Regions from separate parts of the Streptomyces sp. T12 genome, predicted to be linked through region 1. Evidence: riboswitches for the same ligand, from Rfam matches in the RefSeq annotation. Region 1 holds a riboswitch; each other region holds the start of a gene.
What was found. A riboswitch is a leader RNA that binds a small molecule or an ion and turns the genes downstream of it on or off. The one in region 1 is predicted to bind cyclic di-AMP.
Positions count from the first base shown of each region.

Region 2: linked by a shared signal. The riboswitch ahead of PBV52_RS22490 (M23 family metallopeptidase) and the one ahead of PBV52_RS06315 (C40 family peptidase) in region 1 are both predicted to bind cyclic di-AMP.
Region 3: linked by a shared signal. The riboswitch ahead of PBV52_RS18650 (transglycosylase family protein) and the one ahead of PBV52_RS06315 (C40 family peptidase) in region 1 are both predicted to bind cyclic di-AMP.
Region 4: linked by a shared signal. The riboswitch ahead of PBV52_RS28660 (LysM peptidoglycan-binding domain-containing protein) and the one ahead of PBV52_RS06315 (C40 family peptidase) in region 1 are both predicted to bind cyclic di-AMP.

Region 1 covers NZ_CP117866.1:1,451,087-1,453,277, reverse strand. Annotated here, with positions in the region: gene PBV52_RS06320 (LysE family translocator) at 1-449, shown strand, start outside; gene PBV52_RS06315 (C40 family peptidase) at 535-1,008, opposite strand; cyclic di-AMP (ydaO/yuaA leader) riboswitch at 1,012-1,222, opposite strand; gene PBV52_RS06310 (hypothetical protein) at 1,563-1,871, opposite strand; gene PBV52_RS06305 (ATP-dependent Clp protease proteolytic subunit) at 1,879-2,191, opposite strand, start outside.
Region 2 covers NZ_CP117866.1:5,021,114-5,023,304, forward strand. Annotated here, with positions in the region: gene PBV52_RS22485 (aldo/keto reductase) at 1-54, opposite strand, end outside; gene PBV52_RS22490 (M23 family metallopeptidase) at 183-1,211, opposite strand; cyclic di-AMP (ydaO/yuaA leader) riboswitch at 1,223-1,380, opposite strand; gene PBV52_RS22495 (PP2C family protein-serine/threonine phosphatase) at 1,641-2,191, opposite strand, start outside.
Region 3 covers NZ_CP117866.1:4,199,750-4,201,940, reverse strand. Annotated here, with positions in the region: gene PBV52_RS18655 (transglycosylase family protein) at 1-580, shown strand, start outside; cyclic di-AMP (ydaO/yuaA leader) riboswitch at 786-985, shown strand; gene PBV52_RS18650 (transglycosylase family protein) at 990-1,685, shown strand; gene eno (phosphopyruvate hydratase) at 1,987-2,191, shown strand, end outside.
Region 4 covers NZ_CP117866.1:6,334,711-6,336,901, reverse strand. Annotated here, with positions in the region: partial or broken gene PBV52_RS28665 (CocE/NonD family hydrolase) at 1-420, shown strand, start outside; cyclic di-AMP (ydaO/yuaA leader) riboswitch at 698-877, shown strand; gene PBV52_RS28660 (LysM peptidoglycan-binding domain-containing protein) at 883-1,653, shown strand; gene PBV52_RS28655 (HAD family hydrolase) at 1,688-2,191, opposite strand, start outside.

The DNA.
Region 1 (2,191 bases):
TGGTGGGAGTCGCCGCGGTCCTGGCCGCCGTACCGGCGCTGTTCCGCGCGCTCCAGGTGGCGGGCGGCGTCTATGTGCTCTATCTGGCCGTCCAGACGCTGCGGCAGCGGCACACCGATGGGGAGAACGCGCAGGAGGATTCCACCGCGCGACCGCTGCGGCAGGGCTTCGTCACCAACGCCCTCAATCCGAAGGCGTCCCTCACGTTCCTCAGCGTGCTGCCGCAGTTCCTGCCCGCGGGGGCTCCGGCGCTGCCCCGGACGCTGCTGCTCGCGCTGATCGTGGTCGCGATCGCGCTCGTCTGGTTCCAGGTGGTCGCCCTGCTGGTGGACCGGCTCGGCAGGTGGCTGCGCCGGCCGCGCACCGCACGGGCGGTCACGACCGTCACCGGCGCCGCGCTGACGGCCTTCGGCGTGGCACTCCTCGCCGGGCCGCTGCGGGCCGTCTGACAGCCTTTGCCGGCGCCCGGCCTTCAGTCCGGGGCCCCGGGGGCGCTGACGGCGCGTCAGGCAGCCGTCAGCGCCCCCGGGGAGGTCACTTGACCCGGCCGTACCAGACGCTCCTGGTCCAGATCTTCTGCAGCCTCACGACGTCCCCGCTCTTGGGGGAGTGCCAGATCTTTCCCTTCCCGGCGTAGATGCCGACGTGGTAGACGTTCGACCCCGAGTGGAAGAACACCAGGTCCCCGGCCTTGCGGTTGCCGGCAGAGATGTGGCGGGTCTTGTTGTACTGCTGGGCCGCGGTACGGGGCAGCTTCTTGCCGGCCTTCTTGTACGAGTACAGCGTGAGCCCGGAGCAGTCGAACCTGTGCGGACCTGTGGCGCCCCACTTGTACGGGGAGCCCTTCTTGGAGGCCGCGATCTGAAGTGCCTTCGTCGCCGGCGTGGCGGCTTCGGCCTCGGAGGCGAAGCCGGGCGCCACGATCGAGCCGCCCACTGCGGCGATGGTGAGAGCCGAGGCCGTACCGGCCCGGACCATGAGCGACGGGACACGATTGAGCGCAGTCATGCGCAACCCTTCGTCAGCCGCCTGTGAAGGATGACCTGTCGGATTCGGGCTGGCGAAGTTGCCCGGTCGCGTTGCCGCGACTTCACCCCAAGGGTTGCTCGGATCGAACGAACGTCCGCTCCGGCGACCCGTCTTGCTCGGGTCCTCCACTCCTGCCGATCCACTCCTGTCGACCGGTCATCCGGGCGGCGGCAGGACTCGGCGTCCGCCCGGATCGCCCCGCCGCTGTGGCGGGGGCTTGTCGTCAGACAGGGATCTTGACGCACGGATGAACGAAAAACCCAACGGAACCGGGGATTTGTGGCGTTACTCACCACTCACCCGTTCGGGTGGACACCCCCGTGTTCGACCGGGTGTCCAGGTATCCGACGAGCCCCGGACCAGCGATGGAGCGTCCCATTCCGCCTTGGGGTCATGCCTGTTGCGCAACTTGAGGGGTGCGTAAAAGGGAAGGTTTCTACGCCGAAAGGGGGTACGCCTTTTGGTCCGTTTCAGCTCCCGTCCGGACGCCTCGGCCGTGGGGCGAGGCGTCCAGAACCTGTCTGAACGAGTCGTCAACTGTCGGAGCGCGACGGCATCGTGACGCGAGCCGTGCGGCGTTCACCGTCCAGCACGCGCAGCGCACGCGCCAGCGTGGGGGAGTGCAGCTCGGTCTCGCCCCGCTGGTGCATCAGCGCCAGCGCGTCCCGCAGCTCGGCCGCCCTGCCGACGAGCGCCTGGGCGGCGCGCAGTCCGCGGTAGGTGTCGCCGTGCCGCGTCGGGTTGATCCGGCCGAGCAGGTCCACCACATCGAGATAACGGTCTATCAACTCCCCCTCGGCACGCGTCAGCGCGGGCAGGGGCGGCAACTCGGGTGGAAGCACCGGCCGATCACCGCCCTGTGGGCGGCGCGAGAGTGGCCTTGCGGCTGGGGATGATCCGGTCCACCAGCCCGTACTCCAGCGCCTCCTGGGCGCTGAGGATCTTGTCCCGCTCGATGTCCTGGCTCACCTGCTCGCGGCTGCGCCCGGTGTGCCGGGCGAGCATCTCCTCCAGGCGGGTTCGAACGCGCGTCAGTTCGTCGGCCTGGATGGCGAGATCGCTCGCCTGCCCCTCGATCGGCTCGGGGAGCCCCGGCTGATGGATCACCATGCGGGCCCCGGGCAGCGCGAATCGCTTCCCCGGAGTCCCCGCGGCCAGCAGT
Region 2 (2,191 bases), 3.6 Mb from region 1:
GGAGAGCGGGAAGACCTCGAGGTCGGAGGAGCCGAGCTTGCGAAGAGAAGTCATGCTCTTCCCCAACACCCGCACCAGAAGCCTGTATTCCGCACGCATCATTGCGCACGCAGCGGAAACCGGCAGCCCTGACGTCGGGGGGTAAGTCGTCAGGACCGCCGGGGATCAGAAGTGGGTGAACCTCAGGGCGTGAGGCCCTTGCCGCGCAGCCACGCCATCGGGTCGATGCCGCTCGCGCTGCCGTCGGGGTGCACTTCGAGGTGCAGGTGCGCCCCGGTCACGTTGCCCGTGGCGCCCACGCGGCCGATGACGTCGCCCGTGTTGACCTTCTGGCCCACGCTCACGCTGATCGAGGACTGGTGCGCGAACCAGAGCTCGGTGCCGTCGTCGAGGGTGAGCTCCGTCTTGTAGCCGTACGACCCGTCCCAGCCGGCGAACGTGATCGTGCCGGAGTGCACCGCCTTGATCAGCGTGCCGGTGGGGGCGGCGAAGTCGAGGCCCGTGTGGTAGCCGGAGGACCAGTAGGCGCCGGCCTGACCGAAGGTCGAGGTGATGGTGTACGAGGAGGTCGGCAGTGTGAACTGCTTGGCCAGCTCGGCGAGGCGCTCGGCCTCGGCCTTCTTGCGGGCCTCCTCCTCGGCCTCGGCCTTCGCGGCGGCGGCCTTGGCCTCGGCCTCCTTCTCCGCCTTGGCGGCCGCGGCGGCGGCCTCCTTCTCGGCGGCGGCGACGGCGGCAGCGGCGGCCTTGCTGTCGATCTGGTCCTGCTGCAGCTCGGCCTGCGCGATGATCCGGCTGCGCAGCGCCTCGCCGGCGTCGGCAGTGCCCTGCGTGGTCTCCTCGGCGGCCTCGCCCATGGTGCTCAGCGCGGTGGCGGAGTCCTCGGCGGCCGCGGAGGAGTCGTCGTCGGAGATCAGCGGCAGGTCCGGCATGGTGATGGCGACCGGCGGCTTGCCGCTGTTCGCGCTGGCCATGCCGCCCGCGCCGACGGCGGCTATGACACCGACGCCGAGAACCGTGGAGCTGCGGGCGAGTCCCCCGCCGCGCTGCTTGGAGACGCGATGCCTGCCGCGTACGGGACGAATGGAGTCCGCGGTGGGGTTCCACTCCTCGAACGGGCCCTCGTCGGTGCGGTAGCTGTCGTAGCCGAAGGAGTCGGTACTGCGTTGACTCGGCACGAACGGGGCTTGCTGGGCAGGCCGGTTGGACGCCACGTGGGCGTGCTCCTTTCCTTCCTTCTCGCCTACCGGGTTAGCTGACGGGTTCGGAGCAGGAAGGTCTCCTACGCGCGTATACCGGCCGTGAGTTCACGGCGGTATCCGTGCGATTCACCCCAAGGTGGTGGTTCCCCGGTTCCCTTGCGGGATTCGGCGCGTGCGCACGGAGCCGACTCTTGTGACGGCTGGGACGACCGCGCTGCGTTATCGAACGTTAATAGACGCGGGGTACGGATTCCAAGCTGTTCCGCTTGATCATTAACTATTTTCGCCCGGACTTACGGGTCATGAGTGGCCTAAATCGGGCGAGTTGGCCAGGGCTCAGGAGCCACACAGGTATTGACGGAATGTCAGTTGTTATGCGGAGGGCGGTCACCCGATCACGGTTGGTGACGGTGATCAAGGGTCTGCTCCACAAGATCTCCATCAGGGCCGTCGCACGGCGATGAGAGCCAGGTCGTCCGCCATGCCGCCCCCGGAGTGCCTGCGCACCTGGGCCGCGAGCACGCCGAGCAGCGCGGCCGGCTCGCGACAGGCGTTGTCCCGTCCCGCGAGCCGGGCCTCGGGGTCGTAGAACCGGTCGTTCTCGTCCCGCGCCTCGGACAGGCCGTCGCTGTACAGCAGCAGTGTGGCCCCGCTCGGGAAGCCGGCCTCCTGGGCCCGGTCGGGCCAGGCGCCGAGCTCGCCCATGCCGAGCGGCAGCGCGGGCTCCGGGGTGAGCAGCGAGCGCACGGTTCCGTCGGCGTACAGCAGCAGGGGCGGTGGATGTCCGCGGTTGACGAGGCGCACGAGCCCGTTGCCGTGCGGCAGCTCGGCGAGCACGACGGTGGTGAACCCCTCGGAGGACTCGACCCCTTCACGCCGCGTGCGCTCACGCGCCAGCGCCCGCTCCAGCCGCTGCGCGACCGCCTCCAGCGTGGCCTCCTGCTCGGCGGCCTCCCGGAACGCCCCGATGACGACGGCGACCGCCGCGACCG
Region 3 (2,191 bases), 2.7 Mb from region 1:
GTCGAGTTCATCGAGTTCGTCGAGTTCATCGGACTCGTCGGATTCGGCGAACTCCTCCGGCGACTCCTCGGATTCCTCGAACCCGTCGAGCGGCTCTCCCGACGCTTCGTCCGATTCTTCCGACTCGTCCAAGAATTCCTCTCCTTCTTCCTCTTCGCACTCTTCGTCCTCTTCGGCGGACAACTCCTCGAAGTCCGATGCGCCCGCCGATGCGAGTGCCCCGCAGTCGCCCGACGGCTCGCCCGTGGAGACGCCCAAGAGCGACAATCTGGACAAATCAGAGCAAGGAGAGGGCTCCCGGAGCCTCGTCGACACCGGGGCCATCGACTCCGGGACAGTCGGCTCGGGACGTCATCGCGGACCCAGTGCCGACGAGAGCGGGGCGAGCGAAGCCGCCGCCAAGTCCTCCGGTCGCCATGCCTCGTACACCGTCCGCGCCGGCGACACTCTCGCCTCCATCGCCGACTCCCTTGGCCTCGACGGCGGATGGTCCGCGCTGTACGACGCGAACAAGCAGGCCATCGGTACTGACGCGAACCACATCTTCCCCGGTCAGACCCTGGAAGTCCCCACCAAATAGGGGGCGAACAGGGCGAAAAACAGCGACAGTTCGCGTCATGGTTCGCGCTGAATGTCCGTTTTGAATGTACTGAGAGATAGATCTCAGAAGCCCTGATCGTCTTTGAAATTCCGCGAATCGCGTGGCTACGGTCATGACCGCTCGTCACCACGAGCCCCGGCTGCCGCAACGCCGAATCCTGCCAGCGGCCGTACGGGAACAGTCGTCGCGTAAAGCGCCGTAGGCAGGAGCGGGGGACCCAAGGTAAGTGCCGGGTCCGGCAGTTGAGGCCCTTCGGGGCCGCACGGCCGGAGTCGGCTTGGGGTGAAGCCGCGCAACGCGAGCCGAAAGGCGAACGTGCGCGGCCGGGCAACTCAACCGGCCCGAACCCGACAGCTCACCTCGCAGGCGTCGGTGAGGGGATCTCTCCATGCTGTTTTCCAGCAAGGGCAAGCACCGTCGTCCGTCCAAGGCCGCTCGCGCCATAGCCGTCGTCGGCGTCACCGGCGCCGCCGCCGTCGCCGCCCCGCTGATGGCGGCCGGCAGCGCCTCCGCCGCCACCGCCTCCGAGTGGGACGCCGTCGCCCAGTGCGAGTCCGGCGGCAACTGGTCGATCAACACCGGCAACGGCTACTACGGCGGTCTGCAGTTCTCGGCCTCCACCTGGGCCGCGTACGGCGGCACGGCGTACGCCTCCACCGCCGACCAGGCCAGCAAGGGCCAGCAGATCGAGATCGCCGAGAAGGTCCTCGCCAGCCAGGGCAAGGGTGCCTGGCCGAACTGCGGCACCGGCCTGTCGAGCGCCGCGTACAGCGGCTCCGGCTCCTCGTCGAGCGGTTCCTCGCAGAGCAGCGAGAGCACCACCCGCTCCACCGAGCAGCAGTCGGCCTCCCGCTCCAGCGAGCGTCCCGCCGCCAAGAAGAGCACCAAGACCGTCACCACCCCGACCGGCAAGAAGGTCAAGAAGGGCGACGGCGAGTACAAGGTCGTCAAGGGCGACACCCTCAGCTCGATCGCCGCGGAGCACGACGTCAAGGGCGGCTGGGAGAAGCTCTTCCAGCTGAACAAGGACATCGTCGAGGACGCGAACCTGATCTACCCGGGCCAGCAGCTGCACCTGAAGTAATACGGACAGCTGAACCACAGCGCCCTCACATGCGTGGACCTCATAGTGAAGTCCTCGTGAGGGTCACCCCCGTCCCCCACGGGCTCCCCGCTCCGGTGCGTCTTCCCCCGTACGCACCGGGGCGGGGCTTTTTCTTTCCCTGAATGCCACCCGCCCTTTGTTCCGGCGGGGAACAATGGGTACGGTTCGCTTCTGTCCACGGGACGGTCGGTCGGCTGCCGATGTCCCCGAGGCGGTTAGGCTCTAGTCGCAAGGCTCACAGCCCCGCACCAACAGCGTCACATCCACGAAGGAGATGCTCGTGCCGTCCATCGACGTCGTCGTAGCCCGGGAAATCCTCGACTCGCGAGGCAACCCCACCGTCGAGGTCGAGGTCGGCCTCGACGACGGCAGCACGGGTCGTGCCGCCGTTCCGTCCGGCGCCTCCACCGGCGCCTTCGAGGCCATCGAGCTTCGCGACGGCGACCAGAACCGCTACCTCGGCAAGGGTGTCGAGAAGGCCGTCC
Region 4 (2,191 bases), 4.9 Mb from region 1:
ATCGCCTTCGAGGAACCGGAGCAGGCGGAGCCGCTCGGCGTGAACTCCCCCATCACGCTGGACGAACCGCGCCCCGAGCGGCTCGTCGTGCGCGACGTCGCCAAGGGCGAGTGGCGCCTGGAGGTCGACCCTCGGTACGGCGGCACGCGCGTGTACCCCGACGGCCTGGAGTTCACCGAGGACGCGCTGGAGACGTACACCATCGACGAGTGGGACCCCTTGTCGGCCCGCACCCGCTCGGACTGGTCGATCCGGCTGCACCGCCCGGATCTGGCGTGGGACGCCACGGTGCGGACGCGCTCGGAGATCAGCTGCGACGGGGAGCATTTCGTCACCTCGAACGAGGTGATCTGCCGGGAGGGCGAAGAGGTGCTTTTCCACCGTACATGGGAGAAACGGACTCAACGGACGGCCGGTTAACAGCGAGTTGGAGCCATTGCCCGATTTGCGGCTCTTGTGGATGTCAGTGAATTGGGTCACGCACCCCCAGCCGCAGACCCGACCGGAAGCGCCCCCTCCACCCCTTGCCCCGAGCGCAAGTTGAGGCTTGGCAACCGCAAAGGATCAAGCACCCCATACACACCAGACCATGGTCAACCGGCACGACAGGTGACCATGGCACTTGTTCCGGGCGTGTGCTCTCGCATACGTTCCCGCTCAGTCGGGCGGACGCCTAATCCTGCCGCCGCCCGAGTCATCCACCTACGTACTCACTCACGAACGGCAGGAGCGGGGGACCCAGGTAAGTCGCCGGACCGGACGCCTTGATGGCGCACCGGGCCGGCTAGGGGTGAAGTCCGCGCCGCCACACGGCGGCGCGGCCGGGCATCTCCCGCCCGAACCCGACAGCTCACCTCGCAGGCGTCGGAGAGGAACAGCGCCATGGCCCGAGGCAAGCACCGCCGTCCCAGAACCAACCCGCTCACCCGCCACGTCGTCGCAGCCGGAACCGGTACCGCCGCCCTCGCCCTCCCACTCCTGAGCGCGACCACCGCGAGCGCCGCACAGCCGGCCCAGGCCCCCGCCGCCGCGCAGGCGGCACCGCAGTCCGCGCCGTCCGCGGCGAAGGCCAAGTCCGTCACCTACACCACGAAGAAGGGCGACTCGCTCTACGGCATCGCGGACCGGTACGACGCACAGGGCGGCTGGCGGCAGCTCTACAAGGACAACCGCAAGGCCGTCGGCGACAACCCCAGGCTGATCCACCCGGGCCTCGACCTGAAGGTCCGGGCGACGAAGGCCGGCACCGCGAGCGAGACGGCCGACAAGGCGTCCGCGCCGGCCAAGAAGTCCGCCGTCGCCCACGCCACCACGGCCTCCGTGAAGTCGTACCCGGACAACCTCGACGGCTGGATCCGCAATGCGCTGGACATCATGGCGCAAAACGGAATTCCAGGTTCATACGACGGCATTTACCGCAACGTCATGCGCGAGTCGTCCGGCAACCCGGCCGCCATCAACGGCTGGGACTCCAACGCCGCGGCGGGCACCCCGTCCAAGGGGCTCCTGCAGGTCATCGACCCCACCTTCGCGGCCTACCACGTGCCGGGGACGGTCTACGACCCCTTCGACCCGGTCGCGAACATCACGGCCGCGTGCAACTACGCGGCCGCGCGGTACGGCTCGATCGACAACGTGAACGGCCCTTACTAGGCGAAACCATTCCTTACTGGTCGAAGAACGGGCACTACTGGGCGAAGTCGACCAGGCTCCCCGCGAACAGTCTCTCGAGGACGACGGCGATGCCGTCGTCCTCGTTCGAGAGGGTGATCTCGTCGGCAACCGCCTTGAGTTCGGGGTGCGCGTTGGCCATCGCGACACCGCGGGCGGCCCAGTCGAACATCGGGATGTCATTGGGCATGTCGCCGAAGGCGATGGTCTCGTGCGCGCCGAGGCCCAGATGCTCCGCGGCGAGCGCGAGACCGGTCGCCTTGGTGATGCCGCATGGCTGGAGTTCGACGGTGCCCGGCCCTGACATGGTGACCGTCGCGAGGGATCCGACCACCGCGCGCGCCGTCGCCGCCAACTCGTCGTCCGACAGGGCGGGATGGCGCAGCAGCACTTTGCTGATCGGCTCGCACCACAGGTCGTCGCGGTGCCGCACGCGTACGGCGGGCAGGGTGGGGTGGGGCATCAGATACCCGGGCTCGATGAGCGTGAGTCCGTCGACTCCGTCCTGGTCGACGGCCGC